One region of the Neobacillus sp. PVCKKU3 genome, then DNA from elsewhere that is predicted to be linked to it. Evidence: riboswitches for the same ligand, from Rfam matches in the RefSeq annotation. Region 1 holds a riboswitch; each other region holds the start of a gene.

Region 1 (7,277 bases):
AAATTCAGCCATTTCAGTTGGAGAAAATTTACTAAACGGATGGAGTTCGCACAGGAAAACGAATGAAGGAACAGGCAAAACTTCAGGCATTACGCAGCAAACTTCCAATACAAATATCGTGATTGACAATGATCTAATGGACGGTTTCATGAACGATAATCTTCAATATGAATAATCCACAGAAATTGGGGTGATTTTTTTGGCGATTCCTATAGCAATCGGAGCAATTAATGTTAATCATCAAGATACGAACTCTACCATTTCTGTAGGAGAAAATCAATTAACTGGATGGTCAGCTCACAGGAAGACGAACAATGGGTTTGCTCAACAAAGTGGTATCATTACAAATACCTTAAATTACACGATTATTATTGATAATGATTTAAGTGATGGAAATATCATTGATCCAGATGTTATACCTGGTGCTCAGGTGCAGGCGCTTTAAGGTTACATTTTAAAGTGCCTGGCCTATTTTTATTGGCCATTTAGGCATGACCTTTATAAACAGTACATAATCTTATATATAAGACTAGCCGTAGTAGGGAGGTTTTCAATGGGTGTTAAAGCCTCATATGCGTTCTAATGTCAAACAGATGTTAGGAGATGACTTCTCCGAATTATTGCATGAAATCTCACCATTTGTGGAACCAAGAACCGATGTCTATAAATTAAAACAGAACTTCATTATTTCCATTGATCTCGCCGGGGCCAGGAAAGAGGACTTGTCTGTAAAACGTATGAATCGTACCTTAACAATTGAAGGAAACATACACAAAGATTATATAGATGATGATATGAAAATAATCAGCAGCGAACGGTTTTACGGTTTTTTTCGAAGGGAGATAACGATTCCGGAAGAGTGTCATTTGGAACAACTTCAAGCCATCTTCGATAGAGGAATTTTATTAATAACCATCCCTTTTTAAAAAAAAGAATGATAGGGAGTTTGATTATGACATCCATTAAATACGGTTCATTAAAAATTAATGATATAAAAAATTCTTCGGGATTATTGGTGGGAACAAACATCATAAAGGGAAGAAAAAACGAAGTTGTGATCAACGAAGGTTTTGGCACCATTAAAGGAAATAGTAATAAGGTCAAATCAAATGCAGGAGTAATAGAAAAACACTCTTAAAAGGGAATGGAGATTGATGGATCAAGAAAATCTACTAAAAAAACTTGATGAATTGTTCCAAAAGATCAGTACACTTGAGAAATCCCTCCAGGATAAAAACAATCCATCCGTCATTGTTAAAATGGACGTGAAGGATCTTCACCTACAAGAATTAAACATTGATGAACTAGCATTCCAGCTTGAAAAGTTGGATATTAAAGAGTTGAGCGGCATGTTGAATCTTGGGAATACCTTCTCTCCCAACGTCAATCGTAAGCAGCGCCCTAAAAATCCGGCTATCCATAAGAATCCGCAAAAAGGACAAATAGATAAAAGGGATGACATTCAAATAAACATAAATGGAAAGCCAGTGTCTTATACCATGAATTAGGGAAGGGATGTTGATATTGAAACGTTTTTCCCCCGCTTTTTTTATTGGATCGATTTCAATCGGAACGGTAGAAGGTGCATCCTGTGTTAATCTTGGAAACAATCTTCCAAGCGGTTTTGTCAATTATAAAAAACAAACCCAAGGATTTGGCTCGATAACCGGTGATCATAACGATATCCACGAAATTATAGCCTCAATCGATGAGAATGCGATCAGTGATATATTCCATTATGATTTATTGGAACAACAACAAAATGGACAGGCATTAGATAAGATTCAACAAGAGATGTTAAATTCAGAGCTTCATATTGAAGAAATGGATGATGAGAATGAGGAAAAAAGTAATCATTCTGTCAAAGATGAACCCAATTCCTTCTGATTTAGAATCTTGATGTCAGCCCTCGGTCATTTAAAAAGCTGTACAACTATTATTTGAAAAAACTTCCATAAATAATATCGCCAAAGTTCCCTATCCTATAAAGGTGTAAATAGGATTGGAGGAAGTTTCATGGCACAATTAAGAGACATTATGACATCAAATGTTGTTACAGTTAAGGAAACACAAACCGTACAGGAAGCTGCAGCGTTAATGAGCGAATATAATATCGGAGCGATCCCAGTAGTAAATAACAGCAAACAAATTGTTGGAATTGTAACAGATCGAGATATTACCCTTCGTACGACAGCTCAAGGTGAAGATGCACAAACACCAGTATCTGAAGTCATGACGGCACAGCAAATTGTACAAGGTACACCTGATATGGATGTTCATCAGGCAGCAGATTTAATGGCAGAGCAGCAAATACGCCGACTGCCGGTAGTCGAAAATGGACAAATCGTAGGAATGGTTGCTTTAGGTGATTTAGCCGTACAAAATCAATATGCTAACGAGGCAGAAGAGGCATTACAAAGTATTTCAACTCCTTCTGCACCGCAACAATAGTAAGGGATACTTTTAAAAGCACAGATCCAGACCTGGGTCTGTGCCAATCCATTAAATAAAAACAGAGTATGGGAAATTTCCCTTACTCTGTTTTTATTATAGGGTAGACATTTTAGGGTATAATCAGATCCCCAATTTTAATAGAATACCTTGAAATAGTCCCTGCTGGTAACTCTAAAGTTGATTTTGCATTTTTAATAGGGAAAATAACGGTCCAAGGTTTTACATGTTCTTTTAGATGAAGAATTTTATTTTGGTCATCCATAAAGATAACATCAATCGAGAAAAACATGAAAAACATATGAATGGAATTACACGGAGAAAGGAGAATGGCCTTATCTACAATCGGCTTCATTTTAAACATTAAACCTTTAAACCTTTTCCAAAACGTAGTGTATTTTATAACTGTAATGGGTACATCACGTACCCCATTTTTTGTCATTAATTTCATGCTAAACACGACCATTTCAAAAAATAATTAAACTTACCCATGTTCGTTCGAATATCTGTTTTATTTTATATTAAATAAATAGAACATTATAGCTACAAGATTTCCAATTAAATGTAAATAAGGGAATAATTCATCGTTGTTGTAGACCAAAATACCGTGATAATATGACCATACAAACCACGACAGATTTCGACACAAGCAAGATGACGGTTATAGTGTCGGCGTTGGTTCTTCTATTGTGAAAAAGGCAAACTAGAGGAAACTCTGGGACGCAAAACTATAGGGGCTTCATCGGTAGACGATATGCCAGCCAGTTGCCGAAAATGGGTACATAGCTCCATTCTTCGGGCATAGGAAGTTTTATGTCAAAAATATAAAAAAAGAAGAAGGGTGGTCTCATTAATATGATGAACCAAATGAAGAAATTTATTACAGAAGAAAAAGGTCAAGGTATGACTGAATATGGTCTAATTTTAGGAGTCATTGCCATTGGTGCAATTGCTGCTTTTGGAGCATTCGGTGACTCGTTAGTTGCTAAAATCAAAGCAGTTAAAGATAATGTTTTTGGCGCAACACCAACTTCCGCTGAATAATTACTTTCCATCATAAATAATTCCCGAGTGTAACAATATTAAAATCCTACTTTCTTTTCAAACCTAGAAAGTAGGATTTTTTTCGAGGTGAAGCTTTTGACGAGTATTATCCTATTTTCCATCTTAGTTATCTCATTTATTACAGATCTTAAAAGCAGAAGAATCTTAAACATGGTCACATTTCCTGCCATGATATTGGGCTTAATTTTTCATTCTGTTTCAGATGGATGGAATGGATTCCAATTTAGTGGCTTTGGTTTATTAGCCGGCTTTGCTTTATTGGTGATTCCTTACTTATTAGGCGGAATGGCGGCTGGAGATGTCAAGCTTTTAATGGCGATTGGCGCATTAAAAGGGGCCAGTTTTGTGTTTGGGTCATTTTTGTATGTGGCCATTATTGGCGGGATTATTTCCGTTCTGATCCTAATCAAAAATAAAGAATTAATAAGTTCCCTAAAACGAATCTTTCTTTCAGCGCAGCTTAAAACATTGGACGGATTAAATAAAGACGAATACCACCATGCGTTCCCATATGGGGTAGCGATTGTTTTAGGAACAGTATGCTTTTACGGAGTGGAATTGCTGTGATGAAATCTGAAAAGGGACAGGCAACCGTTGAATTAGCCATTTCCTTAACCTTACTAATGATTATTTTGTTTACGATTATTGATTTCGGACGTATTTTTCATGCCTATCTTACCCTTGATCATGCCAGCCGTGAAGCGGCCAGAATCGCAAGTTTAGGTGAAACGGATACCAAGATCATTCAAACGGCGAAAGATGCGGCTCCATCCCTTGATCCCAATCAAGTTCTAGTAGAGATTACCCCAGCCAGTTCTAATCGCACTAGGGGAGTGTATGTATCCGCGACTTTGTCCTACCCCATTTCGTTTTCCATTCCCATTTTGAAGGAGCTTTTGCCTGATCCTCTAAAGGTAAAGGCTAAAACCGTGATGAGGGTGGAATGATAATGAGGAACTTTTTTAAACATGAGAAGGGCTCTGTCAGCGTCATTGTTGCATTAGCGATGACGATGTTTATCGCATTACTGGCCTTGGTAATTGATGTCGGGTCTCTTTATCTTGATAAGAGCAGGCTCCAAAACATTGTAGATGCATCGGCATTAGCGGGTGCTCAGGAGCTTCCAAATTATATTTCCAAATCTAAAGAAGAGATTACCAAGACCATTCAACTGAACAATGAAAATCCGGTCAATTTTTATACTAATACAAATGAAACGAACACAGTGATTGAAGTAACCGGCAGTAAAAAAGGGACCTTCTATTTTGCAAAGGCATTAGGCCTGGAAGAGCCAATCATCCAAGCCAAAGGAAAGGTAGCCTTGCTGCCATTGGCATCAGGAAAAGGTGCCATTCCTTTAGGGGTGCAACCTTCGACCGATTTAATGTTTGGCTCACTTCAAACGTTAAAAGTCAGCGATTCCGCGAATGGGAATTTCGGTGCTATAGCCTTAACGGGTCCTGGTGCAAAGGACTATGAAACGGACTTAAAGAGCGGATACCAATTTGACCTGAAGGTTGGCTCGACTCTAAACACGCAAACAGGACAATTAGCTGGTCCGACCACACGTGCTATTAATCAACGCATTTCACTTTGTCCCAATGCCACCTATCTGAATTATCCTAAAGGCTGTACGAGAGTTGTGCTTGTTCCGATTTATCAGCCGGTTCAAACAGATCAAAATCAAATAAAACAAGTTAAGATTGTTGGCTTTGGGTCGTTCTTTCTAGAAAGTGTGTCTTCCACAAGTGAGGGAGCAGTCGTAACAGGCAGGTTTATTGAACGAACCTATACTGGGGAACCATCCGGTAATCAGACTGGGTATGGAACTTATAGTTATAAACTTATTCGCTAAAGACAGGGGATGGAAATGAATACAAAAAAAATATGGATGTTAGCCATTGTATTTGGCTTGCTGATGTCCATTTTCTTCTATGTGGCAACATCTGCTCAAGGAAATAATAAACAGGCGGAACTAGCCAATACGACTAAACAAGAAAAGAACGATTCAAAACCGATAGAAGAGGCTGTAGATGATACAGGATTAGGGATCGCTTCTGGAAAAAGAGCCTTATCGATTGCGGTCACGGAGGTTCAAAGTGTTTCCGGCTTTGTCAAACCTGGCTCTTATGTCGATGTTATCTTTATTTCACCGGTGCCGGCAGGGGAAAGCTCAACAGCCCAAATTCTTCTTCAACATGTAAAGGTGTTAGCGACTGGGTCAACGGTGACGGAAAAAGAAAATGAAAACCAAGAGCCCTACCAAATGGTCACACTTGAAGTAACTCCAGTAGAGGGTACTGCTCTTGCTTTTGCAAAAGAAGCAGGCGTTGTCACGCTTATGCTGAGCGGCGGAAAGGAACAAGCATCGCCACAGCCTGTTAATATGACTTTGGACCAATTAAAAAAGGGACAGATGCCTCAATGAGACTTAGTCATTATATTTTTTCAGAAAAAAGGATGTATTCCACTGCCGTCAAAATGGTATTGGATGAACAGCATCTAAGCAATAAGATTTTTGATACTTTCTCTGATTTAAAGGCAGCTCTTGATGACTCAAAGGGGGCAGTTGTCATCATTGGACCGCATGCCAGCCATGATCCTTATCAAATATGCCAGGAGATATCTCTTTTATTTCCAGTGACTGCCGTGATGTTATTGCTGAACAAAGAGGATATTGACTATAAAAAGGCTATGTTTTCAGGTGCTATCGATGTTGTCGATATCGAATCAGATGAAGAAGAAGTACTGGAATCGATTCAAAAAGCAGAACAGCTTGTGAAATTAAAGCTTGAAGGCGACCAAGAGAATAAGGAAAACCAAAAGACGGCCAAAGTGATTACCGTGTGCAGCACTAAGGGTGGGGTTGGTAAAACCACCATCAGTGTGAATATGGCTGTCGCCTTCAATAAAAACAATTTAAAAGTAGCGGTCCTTGATTTGGATCTTCAATTTGGCGATGTGGCGCTTCTTTTTGATTTGCAGCCTGTTCAAACAATCTATGACTGGGTGAAACAGTCCTTTGAAAATGGAGATAAATCGTACGAAAACTTTTTATCCAAACATAAATCAGGCATTGATATAGTAGCTGCTCCTGCTCTCCCGGAATTTGCCGAAATGATTACAGGTGAACATGTGGCCTATCTCATTGAAGCAATGAAAAAAGAGTATGACATTATTATTATTGATACACCGCCTGTTTTTGTAGACACTAGCTTAGTTGCGCTAGAAAGCTCAGATTTTATCCTGCTCATTGCCTCCATGGATTTGCCAGCCTTGAAAAACGGTAAGCTAGCCATCGAAACATTAAGCTTACTGGGGCTAAAGGAAAAAATCAACGTCATTATAAACAGAGATACAAACATTGATGGCATTGACAAGACCGTAATCGAGGATGTTTTAGGCATGAAGATGAAAGGCAGCATTCCAAGCGATTATCCGACGGTCATTTCCTCCGTCAATAAAGGAATCCCGTTTGTGACCATGGCGCCTAGAACTTCAGTGGCGAAAGCGATTATGAAAATATCGGAGCAGCTAATTAAAGAGGCTCCTCTCGAAAAGGATCGGGTAACAAAGGAGAAGAAGAAAAAAGGAGTATTCTTCTTCTTTACAAAAATGAAAAAATAGGGGGATTTTTACATGTCATTATTAAAACGTCTGAATGAAAAAAATCTCTCCCAACAAACGCAAACCGGATTGAGGGCTGTTCCAAATACCCCCAAAAAGGGGGGGAACAGGCCGCAGGAATCTGAGTTAAAAGT
Region 2 (7,277 bases), on a different contig from region 1:
AAGCAATGTCACGATTACGAAGAAACCGGATGTCGATGCGATTTTTGACACGATCAAAGGCTTTGTTGACAAATACAACGAAACAATCAAAACCCTTCACGACAAATTGGGCGAAAAGCGCTATAAGGATTACACCCCTCTATTAGATGACCAAAAGAAGGATATGAAGGACAAAGAAATCGAGCTGTGGGAGGAAAAAGCAAAGAGCGGCCTACTCTCAAATGACCAGATGATTGCCTCCGCTCTCGACAAAATGCGGTCCATCCTCTATTCCAAAGTCAGTGACAAGGACCCTGCCATAATGCACAGTGACTTCGATACGCTGGCGGAAATCGGCATCACCTCAAGTACTAACTACCGGGATAATGGCAAGCTCGTCATCGATGAAATAAAATTAAAAGCTGCACTGGAAAATAATCTAGACCAAGTCGCTCAGCTTTTTTCAAAAAAATACGATATGGGGGCTTCCTCCAACAACACAGTTAACAATGCCGATGAGTTTCAAAACAGCGGTATCGCCTGGCGATTGTACGACCAGCTCAACGAAACGATGAAGGATATTACGAAAACGGCTGGGTATTCGAGTGACACTTATCTTTCCAAAGCGTTAAAGAGGCTGGATGAACAAATTGATTCCTGGGAGAAACGCCTGCAGACAAAGGAAAGCTATTACTGGAAGCAGTTCACGGCGATGGAGCAGGCCATCCAGAAATCGAATACGCAAAGCAGCTGGCTGATGCAGCAAATGGGTGGTGGAATGTAATCGATGGAGAAACAAAAAGAGCAGTTTTTAAAAGATTACTATCAGCTGACAAGCAATCTACTAGAAACGAATGAAGTAGAACTTATAGAACAGCTGCTCCAAGAACGAGACCAGTGCATTGAGAAAGTAAACGAGCTAGATCAACGTAACGGCGCCATCCTCATGAGCGAAGCCATCAAGGAAGAGCTCCGGCGCATTCACCCGTTAGAACGAAAGCTTCAGGAAAAATTAACTAGGGCCAAGCAAAAGATTCTTGCGGCGATTGGTTCTCTACAAAAAGAGAAAACAATCAAACAGCAGTACGGGGAACCAACTGCGGCAGCGGTAAGCGGAATTTTTTACGACAAGCGAAAATAAGGGAAAGGTGTGAGATGATGGCTCTGAATAATGCCTATCAATCCTACGAAAATAATCAAGTACTATATGCGAAAAAAGAAGAGCTGCCCCTTTTGTTATATACCGGGGCGATTAAATTTATCCTTCAGGCCAGAATGGCAATGGAGAAAAAAGACTGGCAAAGGGCTAATGACCGTATCCAGCGGGCTCAAAAAATTGTCACTGAATTAATGGTTACCCTGAATATGGATATCGAAATCTCAAAATCTTTCATAGTACTTTATGATTACATGAAGGAAAAGTTAATAGAGGCGAATATCAAAAAGGAAGAGCAACTGTTAGTTGAAGTGGAAAAAATGTTAACAGAACTGCAGGATACCTGGAAAGAAGCACTGAAAATAGTACGGCCTGCTTAACTAATTTAAGTTAAGTAGGCCTTTTTAATTAATTTTGTTGTCAGATTACTAAAACCATTGTATTATTATTTTTGTAGGAAAAATTCGACAATATAATTTCCAAAAATCGACAAATACAATCCGATAATAGCAAACCTGGGGAAACCCAGCGACGCAAAGCTATAGGGGCTAAGGATCCGAAGGGATTACGCCAGCCAGTTGCCGAAGAGTCATAGTTTACCCTATTAGACTATTCTTCGGAATGGTCTTTTTTATGTCCCAAAAACTAAAATTTGAGTATTCTGAATATTTGATAGGAGAGCTGATCCATGTCGATGCTTCAAAATATTAATCTCGTCCAACGTGCTTTAGATGCCTCTGTGTTAAGACATAATGCCATTTCCAATAATATCGCCAATGTGAACACCCCAAACTATAAACCCCAAAAGGTTATTTTTGAAGACATTTTAAAACAAGAACTTTCCGGTGCTGGCTTTGACGGGAAGAGAACCAATGCCAAGCATATCCCAATCGGCATAGCTGCTTCAAGCAAGCCTTTGGTGACCCAGGAACCTACTATCATGCAAAATAGCGGCAATGGGGTGGATATGGATAGTGAGATGACGGAGTTGACCAAAAACTCGATTTGGTACCAAACATTATCATACCAGATAAGCGAAGAATTCAATTTACTCAAAACAGCAATTAAGAGCAGGTAGGTGATTCATAATGTCGATGTTCCAACCCTTAAATATTAGTTCTTCAGCCCTAACTGCCCAGCGCTTAAAAATGGATACAATCTCCTCCAACATCGCCAATGCTACGACCACCCGGGGCCAATTGGTGGATGGGGTCTGGATGCCTTACCGGCGGAAGATGGTCGAGGTGCAAGCGAATGGGACGGGAGGGACCCCATTCAGCCAATTCTTGCAAAATGAAATGAATTCAAATGGGGTCAAGGTTACAAGAATCGTAGAAGACAAGACTCCGTTTCGGCCGGTTTATGACCCGACCCATCCCGATGCCAATAATGAAGGCTACGTGATGATGCCAAACGTGGACATTACAAAAGAAATGGTCGATCTGATGACAGCCTCCCGTACCTATGAAGCGAACATCACAGCCTTTAATGTTGGAAAAAATATGTCGCTGAAAGCCTTAGATATTGGCAGATAAGGAGTGTTAAAGAATGAGAATTGATCAGCTGTTTCCGGCGCAAGCATCGATCGTGGGAAAAACTCAAAATGCACAGCCCGCTTCCGTGTCAGGCACCTCTTTTTCGAACTCGTTAAGCGAGGCCTTACAGAAAGCAAATGAAACAATTGTCCAATCGGAAAACATGTCCGAAAAAATAGCCACAGGTGAAATAAAAAATATCCATGACGTCACCATAGCTGCACAAAAAGCACAAATCGCCCTGCAGCTGACAACCCAAGTAAGGGACAAAGTAGTCGAAGCCTACCAAGAAATCATGAGAATGCAAGTTTGAGGCATGGGGACGGTTCTTGTGCATCATTTTTCACTGAGGCATAGGGACGGTTCTTGTGCATCACCTTATCAGGAAGTCATGTAAAGAATGCAGGTTTTAAAGGTGCAGCCGATTTTTGGCTAGCATAGCGGAGGGCTTATGAATCAGAAATTTAATGATTTCAAGGAAAAACTCTCGCAGTTTTGGAAAAACGCGAGCAAGAAAAATAAAACATTGTATATTGGTACGTTTATTTTAGTAGTGGCCCTTCTCAGCGTTGGTATTTTTTATTTTTCCAAGCCCAGCCTCGTGCCTTTGTATGCCAATAGCTTGAGTCAAAAGGAAATTGGCGAGATTAAGGCCGTCTTGGAAAAGCAGGGGGTTACGGACATAGAAGTGTCCAATAATGGCACACAAATCCTCGTTCCGAAAGAGCAGGCAGCAGACCTGATCGTCAACCTGGCGGCAGAAGGGTATCCAAAGAACGGTCCGATTAGTTTTTCGGAGCAGACAAAGGATTTGAAATTTGGCGTAACCGACCGCGAGCTTGATGCCATCGAGAGGGAAGTCATTCAAGGGCAGCTGGCCAATTTAATGACGAAAATCAACGGCGTCAAAAATGCGGAGGTCATGATTACTCTTCCGAAGGACAGCGTGTTTATTCGGCCGGAGGAGGAAGGGAAAGCGAGCGCATCGATTATTGTTGATCTCGAGCCTGGTTACGAATTGGAAAAACAACAGATTAAAGCTCTTTACCATCTAGCATCGAAGAGTATTCCTAATCTGCCAGAAGAAAACATCGTCATCACTGATGAAAATGGCCAGCTTCTGTCTTTGCCGCAGTCGGGCGATAATGCCTTTGCCGGGGTAGACAGCTATGAAAGCCAACGAGAGATCAAGCAAAAGGTAGAGGCGGACATTCAGCGCAGCATCCAGCAGATGCTCGGCACGATGCTCGGACAGGATAAGGTGCTGGTCCAGACCTTTGTGAAGCTGAATTTCGACCAGGTGAGGACGCAGCAGAATTTAGTCGAACCGCTTCCGGATTCCGATAAAGGAATGGCTGTTAGTGTTGAAGAGGTCACGAAATCCTACAGCGGATCGGGAGCCGTTCCAAGCGGAGTGGACGGCACCGGTGAAGGCGATGTGCCTGCCTATGCGGCTGAAGGCAGCGGCGGAAAAAATGACTACCAGGAAAAAGTTAATCGCGTCAACTATGAATTCAACCGGATTACAAAGGAAATGGTAGAAAGCCCGTATACGATTGACGATTTGACCATTAACGTCGGAGTGGAACCGCCGAATCCGAAAAATGCGTCATCCTTAACAGCGGATACGCAGGATAATATCCGAAATATTATTGCCAACGTAGTACGGACAGCGATTAAGGACAATAAGGGGCTAACGGATGCCGATATCAACAACCGCATCACCGTATTCCCAAGAGAATTTGCCGGTAAAAAGGTTTTGACGCCTGCCAAGACGGATTTAAGTCAAAAGGAAACTTATATGAATTATATCTGGATTGGAGCAGCAGCATTAGGTCTCCTTTTAGTCGGTGGTTTGATTCTCGCCGCCCTGCTTAGAAGGAGAAAGAAAGAGGACATGGAGTCAGCCTCAGAATTTTTAGAAATGAAAAAGCTGACCGAATTTGAGCCTATCATTAACAAAAAGGAATCAGTGCAAAACGAATTAAATCAATTGGCTGGTAAAAATACGGATGAATTTGTCGACCTGTTACGGTACTGGTTAAAGGAAGAAAAGGAGGGATAACATGCGGAAGTTAACGGGAATTCAAAAAGTTGCGATCCTTTTGGTTGCTTTGGGGAAAGAGGGGTCTTCAGCGATTTTGAAACAGCTGAAGGAAGACGAAGTGGAATTGATTACAAAGGAGATTGCCCATCTTCAATGGATCGATGCCAAGGTGAAGGAAGATGTGCTCAGAGAATTTTACCAAATGGCATCTGAGCGGAAGGTCGTTTCGACAGGCGGTGAGCACTTTGCCAAGGATGTACTCGCACTCTCCTTTGGCGAAGAAAAGGCGAAGGAGATGCTGAACCGCTCCTCAGAAAAGAATCGAAAGAAGCCTTTTTACTTTGCGCAAAAGGCGGAGCCAGTTCAAATCCTCAACCTTTTGCAATATGAAAATTCCCAAACCATCGCACTCGTTCTTTCTTATTTGGAGCCGAAAAAGGCCTCAGCGATTCTGTCTTCTTTTTCACCGGAAAAGCAGGCGGAAATCGCCACAAAAATTGCTTTGATGGACACAGTTTCGCCTGAAGTGGTCAGACAAGTGGAGGAAGTGCTGCAGGAAAAGCTGTCCACTACGACCTCGCAGGATTATTCAGTCAATAACGGGATTGACAATATTGTCAATATCCTGACCGGGGTGGACCGAAGCACGGAAAAACATATTTTAGAATCGTTGAGCAGGCAAAATGCGGGCCTCGCCGAAGAAATCAAAGGCAAAATGTTCGTCTTTGAAGATATCGCCTTACTCGACAATCATTCGATTCAACGGATTTTACGGGATGTGGACGGTGAAGACTTATACTTGGCATTGAAAATTGCCAGCGAAGACCTCAAAGAAGCTATTTTTAAAAATATCTCCAAACGACGTGCCGAAGCGCTCGAGGAACAAAGCCAATTCGACCGTCCTGTCCGCTTAAAGGAAGCGGAGGAAGCGCAGGGACGGATTGTCCGTATCATTCGCAGGCTCGAAGAAGAAGGTTCCATCATCATAGAGCGAGGGGTGGAGGAAATTGTCATCTAATCTTTTTAAAGCTACATTCATCTCGCCCGTCATTGAAACGAAATACTTATCTTTACATAAAGGGAAGGATTCTTATTTTCCACATTCGGACCAAAGCGCCGAGGAAGTCCTGCAGGAAGCAGAACAGCAGGCGGCGGAAATCGTCCTCCAAGCCCAAATGAAGGCGGCAATGGAAAAAGAACAAGCGGCCGAAGAGCTGGAGAAGTGGAAGCTGTTAGAACGGGAAAAAGTGATGGCACAGCTGGAGGAAATCAAGCAGCAGGGATACCAGCAGGGCTATGAAGAAGGCTTACAGCAAGCTCATCACGACTATGCCGGTAGAATCGAGCTGGCCCAGGAAGTTCTCGAAAAAGCGTATGAAGAGAAAAAGGCCATTATTAAGGAGTCCGAGCCGTTTGTCATTGATTTAACCATTCAAACTGCGGCCAAGGTAATCCAAAAAGAATTGGCCGCAAACCCGGAGGTGCTCCTGCACCTGATTAAGCAGAGCTTACTGTATTCGAACGAACGATCGTCGATTTCGATTTGTGTCAGCCCGGATGATTATGAGTTTGTACAAAACCAGCGCAATCAAATTCTCGAATCTGTGGAAGGGCAGGTAGAGGTGAAAATCCTGCCGGAGCATTCCATTGAAGAAGGCGGCTGTGTCATCCGGACATCATACGGAAGCATCGATGCCCGGATTGATGTCCAGCTGAAGGAAATCAAACAGGCACTGCTAAAAACGCTGAGGGATGATACGTATGAACAGGCTTCTGCAGATCACATTTAGGGATGATTCGCATGAACAAGCTCTTGAAAATTGAAAAATATCTGCAAACGCTGCAGACCATCAACCCAATCAAGTTTAATGGAAAAGTCACCCAGGTCATCGGCTTGACGATTGAATCCCAGGGACCAGATGTGAAACTTGGCGATGTCTGCCTTATTTATCCTTCTTCCTCGGAGAAGCCGTTAGAAGCCGAGGTAGTCGGTTTCAAAGGTAACCGAGTTCTGCTGATGCCTTTGGGTGAACTTGTTTCCATCGGTCCCGGCTGTGAGGTGGTCTCGACCGGAAAGCCCCTTACCGTCAAAGTGGGCATGGAATTATTGGGCAAGGTGTTGGACGGTTTAGGCAAGCCGATGGATGAAAGTCCGCTTCCGTCCGGTTTGGTCGAGGTCGACACCAACAATAATCCTCCAAATCCGTTAAAGCGGCCGAGAATACATACGCCTTTGAGTGTCGGGGTCCGCGCGATTGATGGATTGCTCACAATTGGAAAAGGCCAGCGGGTCGGCATTTTTGCCGGGAGCGGCGTTGGAAAAAGTACGTTACTCGGGATGATTGCGCGGAACACCAGTGCAGATGTCAATGTCATCGGCCTAATCGGCGAACGCGGCCGGGAAGTACTTGATTTTATCGAACGGGACCTTGGTAAGGAAGGTTTGGAAAAATCAGTCGTGGTTGTGGCCACGAGTGACCAGCCTGCCTTGGTGAGAATAAAGGGCGCCATCATCGCCACAACGATTGCAGAATTTTTCCGGGACCAGGGCTTAAGTGTC
Region 3 (7,277 bases), on a different contig from region 1:
GAACTACACTTAGCGTTAGGATTTTTTTCATCATTTTCATCCTTTTGGTGTCAAAATTACAGATAGAGGTCGATTAATAGGCCTTTGATTTCCCCTATCTTATCAAGCAATTGAATATTTGCATCCTCTTTTTCTAAAATTTTCTTCGACAGCTCCAACAGATTTTTATCAATCTCTTTAATAATTTTTAGCCTCCTCCCCCTATTCATTGACGTGAAAGAATCCGTTATTTCTAAAGAGAGGCCATTTTTTACAACTTCCTGCAAAAAGGATTGAATTAATTTTTTATATTTTTGAAGATCAGCAGCCGTTCGTGACTGAACCAATCGCTCCCCTTGCTTTTGAATCCCGTCTAAAAGGGAGCTTAGCTGCTCTTTTACCAAATTGGTTTTTGAATCTGTCAATATCTGTTGAAATGAGGATGATTCAGCTTGCTTCGTTTCTTTTTGAAAAAACATTTTATCGTTTGTGACACCAAATCCGTGACTGACTTTCAAGAGAAAACACCTTCCAAACGCTTAAGTTTGTGATTGTCGATATTTGTAAAACTAAATTACAATAAATTATTAATTTTAGCAATCATTAGAAAAGGAGAAATTTATGACGACATTTATCGGTTTGATTCTGGCTATCGTTTCTATCGGTGTAGGGATGGTATTAAAAGGCGCATCGTTTGAAGCGTTGGCGAACCCTGCTGCCTTTTTAATTATTTTTGGCGGAACGATCTCTGCCTTGTTTATCGCCTTTCCCATGAGTGAAATAAAAAAAATTCCGATGCTGCTGAAAATTGCTTTTGTCGAACCAAAGCAGCCCAGCCAAGATGAAGTCATCAAGATGATGGTGGAGTGGTCGATGGTGGCGAGGCGCGAAGGCGTACTTGCATTAGAGGAAATTTCCGAGTCCGTCGAGGATCCTTTTTTAAAAAATGGCCTTGAAATGATTATTGACGGCAGTGACCGGGACCAAATGGAGGAAATTTTGTTTAGCGAGCTAGAAGCAGCGGCAGACCGGCACAAGGCCGGCAGCCTCGTCTTCAGCCAGGCGGGGACGTATGCGCCGACACTAGGCGTTTTGGGTGCTGTGGTTGGTTTAATTGCGGCGCTCGGAAATCTTCAGGACATGGACAAACTCGGACACTCGATTGCCGCCGCCTTTATCGCGACCTTGTTAGGGATTTTTTCCGGATATGTCCTGTGGCATCCAATTTCCAATAAACTGAAGCGCATTGCGAAAAAAGAGCAGGACCTGAAACTGATGATGATGGAGGGACTTCTTGCCATCCAGGAAGGGTTAACACCTAAATTGATTGAACGAAAGCTGGCTGTTTATTTGCCAACAAAGGCACGTTTGAAACAGGAGGAAATGGTCGTGAAAGAGGTCGAGAGTCTGTAAGACTGTGAGTTCAAGCTGGAAAAATAGAGGCTGCGTTTTGACTAGGACATCTTGTAAGAAAGGAGGAATAGAACGGTGAGGAGGCGGAGACTGCAAGATAATGATGAGCATATGGACGAAAGCTGGTTAATTCCTTACGCGGACCTTTTGACCCTGCTGCTTGCTTTGTTTATCGTCCTGTTTGCTTCGAGCAGTATCAATTCGGAAAAGCTGCAGCAAATCATGGTTTCGATGAATTCAGCTTTGAGCGGCAAAGGAAGCAGTTTGATTTTAAAAGAAAATGCCAGCTCTCCTGTGGTGAAGCCGCTCGAAAAAACTGCCGGCAAGGTAGAGAAACAGGAAGAGAATGAAAAATTGCACAGCCTGATGGAGAATATTCAAAGCTATATAGAGGCACGCGGCTTGGAAAAGGTCATCACCGTTCAGGACGAGCCTAAGGGAATCAAGCTTTCCCTAAAGGATGTCATTTTGTTTGAGTCCGGCAGCGCCGAATTGAAGGGAAATTCCCCTGCAATTTTGGGTGACTTGCTGGATTTGATTAAAGGAGTGCAAAACCCTATCAGCATTGAGGGCCACACGGATAATGTCCCGATTACCGGGGGCAGATTCAGGTCGAACTGGGAATTGTCGTCTGCCCGTGCTTTGTCCGTTCTTTACTTTTTTGAGCAAAATGGCATCTCTTCTGATAAATTGCAATTTGCCGGCTTTGGCGAGCAAAAGCCGCTGTATCCGAATGACACAGTAGAGCACCGGCAGGCCAACCGGCGGGTAGATATCATGATTCTAAAAGTCCAAGAATAATTTTTTCCCAATATAAAAAACGGGAAAACACTTGCTGAGACAAGTTGTTCATCGTCAAAATAGTAGTAATTCCATAAATCGTACGATAAAGGCAAACCCATTGAAAAATGGCGACGCAAAGCTACAGGGGCTAAGGTCATTGGTCATTCCGATCATCATGCTAGCCAGCTTCCGAATACGGACTCCTGCGATTTATGACAATAGAAGAGGAGTGGAAATGGAATGAATACATTATTAGCTAAATTCAAAAAAGAGTGGCACTTGTTTAGGGTGAATTACCATGAGCTGTTGCTTGCAGACTGTCTTGACTATGAGTTGCAGTGCAAGCTCGAACAAAAGATTACTTACCATAAAATGAGATTAAATAGTTATTGTTGAGAATTAATTCCTCCCTTGATTGGTTTTGGACATGGAAAATAAAGGTCTACGAATTTCTAACAATATCTGCGATAATAGTAATAGATTTGTGAGAGTTCATTCAAAACACCATCAAGGAAGGAAGCAGCAATGAAACAATCTATAAGTTCAAAATCCATCAGCCTGGCGCTCACTATATCCATTATTGCCATATCGTTTTCGGCTATCTTTGTGAAATGGTCCGACGCGCCGGCTTCTATTTTAAGTATGTACCGAATGTTGTTTGCCAGTTTGTTATTGGCCCCGATGGTCTGGGTGAAGCGCAAGGAGTTTAAAAAAGTGAGTCCAAAAAATGGCGCCATGCTCTTTTTCTCCGGAGTTTTTCTGGCCCTGCATTTTGTTCTTTGGTTCGGCTCCTTAAAGTTAACCACGGTTGCAAGCTCGACCATCATTCTCGCCCTGCAGCCGATTATTTCGCTGGTAGGCGGATTTTTTCTTTTTAAAGAAAGAACGACTGCTTCCGCACTGGCTACTATGGGGATTGCAATCATCGGAGCGATGATGATTGGCTGGGGAGACTTCGGCTTAAGCGCTGATGCCATCCGTGGCGATCTTCTCTCCTTTTTCAGCGTTATCGCGGTGGTCGGTTATTTATTTATCGGGCAAACCGTCGTGAAAAATGTATCCCACTGGATATACAGCTTTAGCGTGTTCCTCTGTGCGGGGATTGTGCTTGTTGTTTATAATCTATGGGCCGGAGTGCCTTTTCTCGATTATCCGCCTAAAGAATGGGGGATTTTCCTACTGCTAGCCATCGTTCCGAGCCTTAGCCATGTGATTAATAACTGGCTATTAAACTATGTGAACGCGACAACCATTTCGATGAGTATTCTCGGCGAACCAGTCGGCAGCACGATTTTAGCTGTCATTTTACTCGGGGAGCGATTATCAGGCTGGCAAATCGCCGGCGGCCTCCTCGTCTTGCTCGGCGTCTTCTTCTTCATGAGCAAAAAACAAAAAGCCGCCCCGCCAATGCAGAAAGCAGCTGAAAACGAAAACTTCCACATAAACGAAACCCCCGGGGCCTAAGCTCACGGGGTTTTTGATGCATGAGAACCGTCCGAGACAACTGAAAAATCGACTTTTTACTAACACTTTTTTAACCGGTCATGCATGTTTTGTTAAAAATCGGTAGATATCTCTATTTTCTTCAATAATGAATAGATGCTAAATTGCATATTTTTGTCTTTAAGCATGGATAATCCCCCTCTTGGTAATGGTTTCTCGACAATTCCATTACACCCAAATGGGGGATTTTTCTTTTTATTCGTAGAAATTATTTATCCTGAAAAACTTCCAATTATTTGCAAGTGTTTTTCAGTGGTCTCGAACCGTCCCTCTGCCTCAAAATGAGACACGAGAACCGTCCCCATGCATCATTGTGACTGCGGGGTTTTTAATGACGCAGTCGATGTGTACGCCGGCTTCGTTGGTGCCGCCGAATGGTTTGTTGCTGCCGAAGGCGATGTGGACGGTTCCGAATACTTTTTCGTCTTCTAGGACGTTACCGGTCAGGCGGGCTTTTTTGTTGGTGCCGATGCCAAATTCGGCGATGATTCTGCCATTGCCGTCACCTAGGATTTCCAGCAATCGATTTCCGTCTTCACCGCTGGCATCTACCAAACGGCCTTTTTCAAGAGTCAAGGTAATAGGTTCCTTCAAGACGCCGATTCCTGCAATAGATCCGTCTACAATGATACTGCCATTAGCGGAATCTTCAAGAGGGGCGATATAGCTTTCACCAGAAGGCAGGTTGCCGGATTCTCCTTTCTCACGAAACACGCCTGTGCTCGGAATCCCCCGTCTTCCTTTAATAGAGAAGGTCAATTTTGTATGGTCCTTTTCAATCGTAACAGCTTCGCCCTTATCTAAAAGTTCGCAATAATAGGCGGTTAGCTCCTCAACTTCCGCATAATCGGCCGTAATGGCTCCTTCCTGCAGCATGTCCATGGTGACGCCAGGCATGGTTGCCACCCGCGCTCCTTGTGCAGAGGCTTCTTTTCTAGCACGAGTATGTGTCAGCGAATGGTGGGTGATACAAAGAACCACCTCAGCCGCCTTCATCGCTTCCGCAACCGCCCGCGGTGGTTCTTCGCCGGACTTGGTCCGAGTTTTCATCTTCATAACCTGAGTTTCATTCCCTAATACAATCCCCGCTTGATAAAAAATATCAGCGATTTCGTGGGATTCTTGGTCCGTCACGACCAAAATATGCTCGTTTTCTTTCACGTTTAAATTATGGATAAGGATTGATGTCGCCACCCCAATTAATGCTTGCATGCCATTCCCTCCAAGCTAGACTCTCAATTTCAATTGATATCTTTTAATAACCCCCTCGATCTCATCCCTTGCTGCCATCAAAAGAGGAAGGTATTCCTGTATTTTTTCTTCGGCCATTCGAAAAATAGGACCGGATACAGTAACTGAACCGACAATCTCCTCGCCATCAAACAGCGGAACGGCAATCGCTCTGACCTCCGCCGTGTATTCTCCCTGGCTATGGCCCCAACCCTTCTCTCTGATGCTTTCTAGCTCTCTTCGAAGTTCATCGGGGTCTGTCATCGTTGTCCTCGTATATTTTACCAGCCCATTTTCGATAATGGACTCAACATATTCATCCGGTAAATAGGCCAAAATTGTTCGATAGGAAGCGCCGACATATAAAGGGGCCCTGCTCCCTGCTGAAACGGAGAACTTCACTTTATTTTCTGGTTCCACAACATCAAGCGTAACCGCCTCATGTCCATCCAAGACTGTTAGAAAAATAGACTCTCCCGTTTCATCCTTTAGACGGTTTAGAATCGGACGGATTAATTTCGTGACATTCAAGCTTTCATACATAATCATGCCCAATTCCCAGGTGGCATACCCTAAGGAGTACTTTTTAGTCACTTTATCCTTTGATACAAATCTATTTTTTTCTAAAGTTTCGAGAATCCGGTATATATTTGTATGATTCAAACCCAGTTCGTTGGCTAATTCACGTCCGCCCCAAACTGGCTTTTCCTTCGTAAACATCATAAGCACCTTTAGCGATAAATCTAAAGTTTTTAACATGAGGAAGTAAGTCCCCCTTTTCCAATACAAATGGTTGCTATAATTATAGCATAATTAATAGGTGTAAAAATAAAGAAGATTTTTTTGACAATAATAAGCAGTTACCCCCTCTAAACCACAAAGGGAGAAAAGGGTTTAGAGGAAGTAACTGCATCAAAAGCCTGGGCAGCGTGTAGTAAGGCGCTGCCTTTATCTGAATTATTTCTGATAAAGGAAATCGATAACCGCCGCGACATAGACCTTTGTACAGCGGACGATATCTTCCACTTGAACCCTTTCATTGTACCCATGAATAGTTGGCAAATAAGCAGGTCCGTATTGTAAAACCGGGATATTATAATCTCTGAAATGACGAGCATCACTGCTTGCCCACTGCATAACACCGTAAGCTTCCTCTTCGGTCACGAAGGAAATGTTATCAACAATCGCCTTACATACCGGGTCATCAGCAGATGTATAGTTTGCATGGCTGCGGAAGCCAAACGGGCGGATTTCATAACGAATGCCCAGTTCATCTAGATTCTTAGTTAAATAGGCTGTGACTTCATCACGTGTAACTCCAAAAGGCAAGCGGCAGTCTACCTGAACCTTGCAACTTTCAGGAATGACATTGGATTTCGTCCCGCCTTGAATCGTCCCAATATTAACAGTAATTCTTTCTAAAACCGGCTGGAACTTTTCTCGTTCCTTTTCAATCTCGCGCATATATTTCTTAGAGACTTCAATTAAACCTTGTACCTCTTCAGGAATGGTAATTTTCAGATCCCATAGTGTCCGGATTCTTTCAATCGCCGCAATGGCATCTGTGATGGCATTATTCCCTGCCAGCGGTGAAAGGCTTCCGTGGCCCGGTTCGCCAAATACTTCCAGTTCAAACCAATAAGAGCCTTTTTGACCAATTGTCGGATTTAAGCGGGAGGATGGCTCAGCGATTAACGCGCCGTCCCCTTTAATCAGGCCTTTTTCAAGCAGCCAAGGGACCCCAAACTCCCCGCCCGTTTCCTCATCCGGAACGATGGCAAGAGTCAGTTTTCCAGGAAGCTCAACGTCTAACCGTTTCAAAAGGGCGTAGGCAAAAATAATCCCGCCAAGTCCAGCTTTCATGTCGCTCGCTCCCCTGCCCAAAAGCCAGCCGTCCTTCACCTCGCCGGAAAAAGGATCGAAATCCCATTTGGATAGGTCGCCAGCAGGCACGACATCTGTATGCCCGCAATAAATCAAATGCTTCCCTTCTTCCCCGCCGATGCTGGAAATCAAATTAAACATTTTGTCGCTCGATTCATGCCATGCTGTTTCCAGTCCATATTGGCTAAGGTAGTTAGCAATAAACTCAGAGATTTCGGTGGAATCTCCCGGCGGATTTTCGCTCGGAATTTTGATCAGCGAGCTGCAAAGCTCAATCAATTCCTCCTTTCGTGCTTCTACTTCATCGATTAATCTTTGTTTTAATGCAGTAACGTCTGTCATCCTGCAGTCACCTGATTTCCTTTTGTTTGTAGATGAGTCATTTTTCCGTAAAGCTGCTCTAAGCGGTCAAATTCTTCAGCATCATAGAAAGAACATTTATTTTCGCCATAAAGTTTGGCTACTTCTATCACATAACGGACAAC

What was found. Region 1 has a riboswitch for cyclic di-GMP ahead of ACNQGS_RS08550 (Flp family type IVb pilin). Riboswitches for the same ligand answer to the same signal wherever they lie in the genome.
Region 2: it holds a riboswitch for cyclic di-GMP, as region 1 does, so the genes downstream of both, flgB (flagellar basal body rod protein FlgB) here and ACNQGS_RS08550 (Flp family type IVb pilin) in region 1, are expected to answer to the same signal.
Region 3: it holds a riboswitch for cyclic di-GMP, as region 1 does, so the genes downstream of both, ACNQGS_RS12175 (DMT family transporter) here and ACNQGS_RS08550 (Flp family type IVb pilin) in region 1, are expected to answer to the same signal.

Annotation. Positions count from the first base shown of each region.
Region 1 covers NZ_JBLVQN010000009.1:122,284-129,560, reverse strand. The annotation lists gene ACNQGS_RS08590 (hypothetical protein) at 1-175, shown strand, start outside; gene ACNQGS_RS08585 (hypothetical protein) at 200-445, shown strand; gene ACNQGS_RS08580 (Hsp20/alpha crystallin family protein) at 558-926, shown strand; gene ACNQGS_RS08575 (hypothetical protein) at 953-1,138, shown strand; gene ACNQGS_RS08570 (hypothetical protein) at 1,155-1,508, shown strand; gene ACNQGS_RS08565 (hypothetical protein) at 1,525-1,887, shown strand; gene ACNQGS_RS08560 (CBS domain-containing protein) at 2,017-2,451, shown strand; gene ACNQGS_RS08555 (DUF192 domain-containing protein) at 2,564-2,902, opposite strand; cyclic di-GMP riboswitch class I at 3,139-3,224, shown strand; gene ACNQGS_RS08550 (Flp family type IVb pilin) at 3,307-3,495, shown strand; gene ACNQGS_RS08545 (A24 family peptidase) at 3,583-4,083, shown strand; gene ACNQGS_RS08540 (TadE/TadG family type IV pilus assembly protein) at 4,083-4,463, shown strand; gene ACNQGS_RS08535 (pilus assembly protein TadG-related protein) at 4,466-5,371, shown strand; gene cpaB (Flp pilus assembly protein CpaB) at 5,387-5,944, shown strand; gene ACNQGS_RS08525 (CpaE/TadZ family protein) at 5,941-7,143, shown strand; gene ACNQGS_RS08520 (TadA family conjugal transfer-associated ATPase) at 7,156-7,277, shown strand, end outside.
Region 2 covers NZ_JBLVQN010000015.1:94,409-101,685, forward strand. The annotation lists gene fliD (flagellar filament capping protein FliD) at 1-763, shown strand, start outside; gene fliT (flagellar protein FliT) at 767-1,120, shown strand; gene fliS (flagellar export chaperone FliS) at 1,138-1,515, shown strand; cyclic di-GMP riboswitch class I at 1,634-1,721, shown strand; gene flgB (flagellar basal body rod protein FlgB) at 1,824-2,213, shown strand; gene flgC (flagellar basal body rod protein FlgC) at 2,224-2,670, shown strand; gene fliE (flagellar hook-basal body complex protein FliE) at 2,684-2,983, shown strand; gene fliF (flagellar basal-body MS-ring/collar protein FliF) at 3,122-4,735, shown strand; gene fliG (flagellar motor switch protein FliG) at 4,737-5,735, shown strand; gene ACNQGS_RS12315 (FliH/SctL family protein) at 5,725-6,507, shown strand; gene fliI (flagellar protein export ATPase FliI) at 6,519-7,277, shown strand, end outside.
Region 3 covers NZ_JBLVQN010000015.1:69,297-76,573, reverse strand. The annotation lists gene ACNQGS_RS12195 (flagellar basal body-associated FliL family protein) at 1-31, opposite strand, end outside; gene ACNQGS_RS12190 (YaaR family protein) at 57-497, opposite strand; gene motA (flagellar motor stator protein MotA) at 601-1,392, shown strand; gene ACNQGS_RS12180 (OmpA family protein) at 1,468-2,193, shown strand; cyclic di-GMP riboswitch class I at 2,274-2,369, shown strand; gene ACNQGS_RS12175 (DMT family transporter) at 2,701-3,639, shown strand; gene ACNQGS_RS12170 (aminopeptidase) at 3,955-4,890, opposite strand; gene ACNQGS_RS12165 (IclR family transcriptional regulator) at 4,906-5,667, opposite strand; gene ACNQGS_RS12160 (M20 family metallopeptidase) at 5,866-7,134, opposite strand; gene ACNQGS_RS12155 (DUF1177 domain-containing protein) at 7,131-7,277, opposite strand, start outside.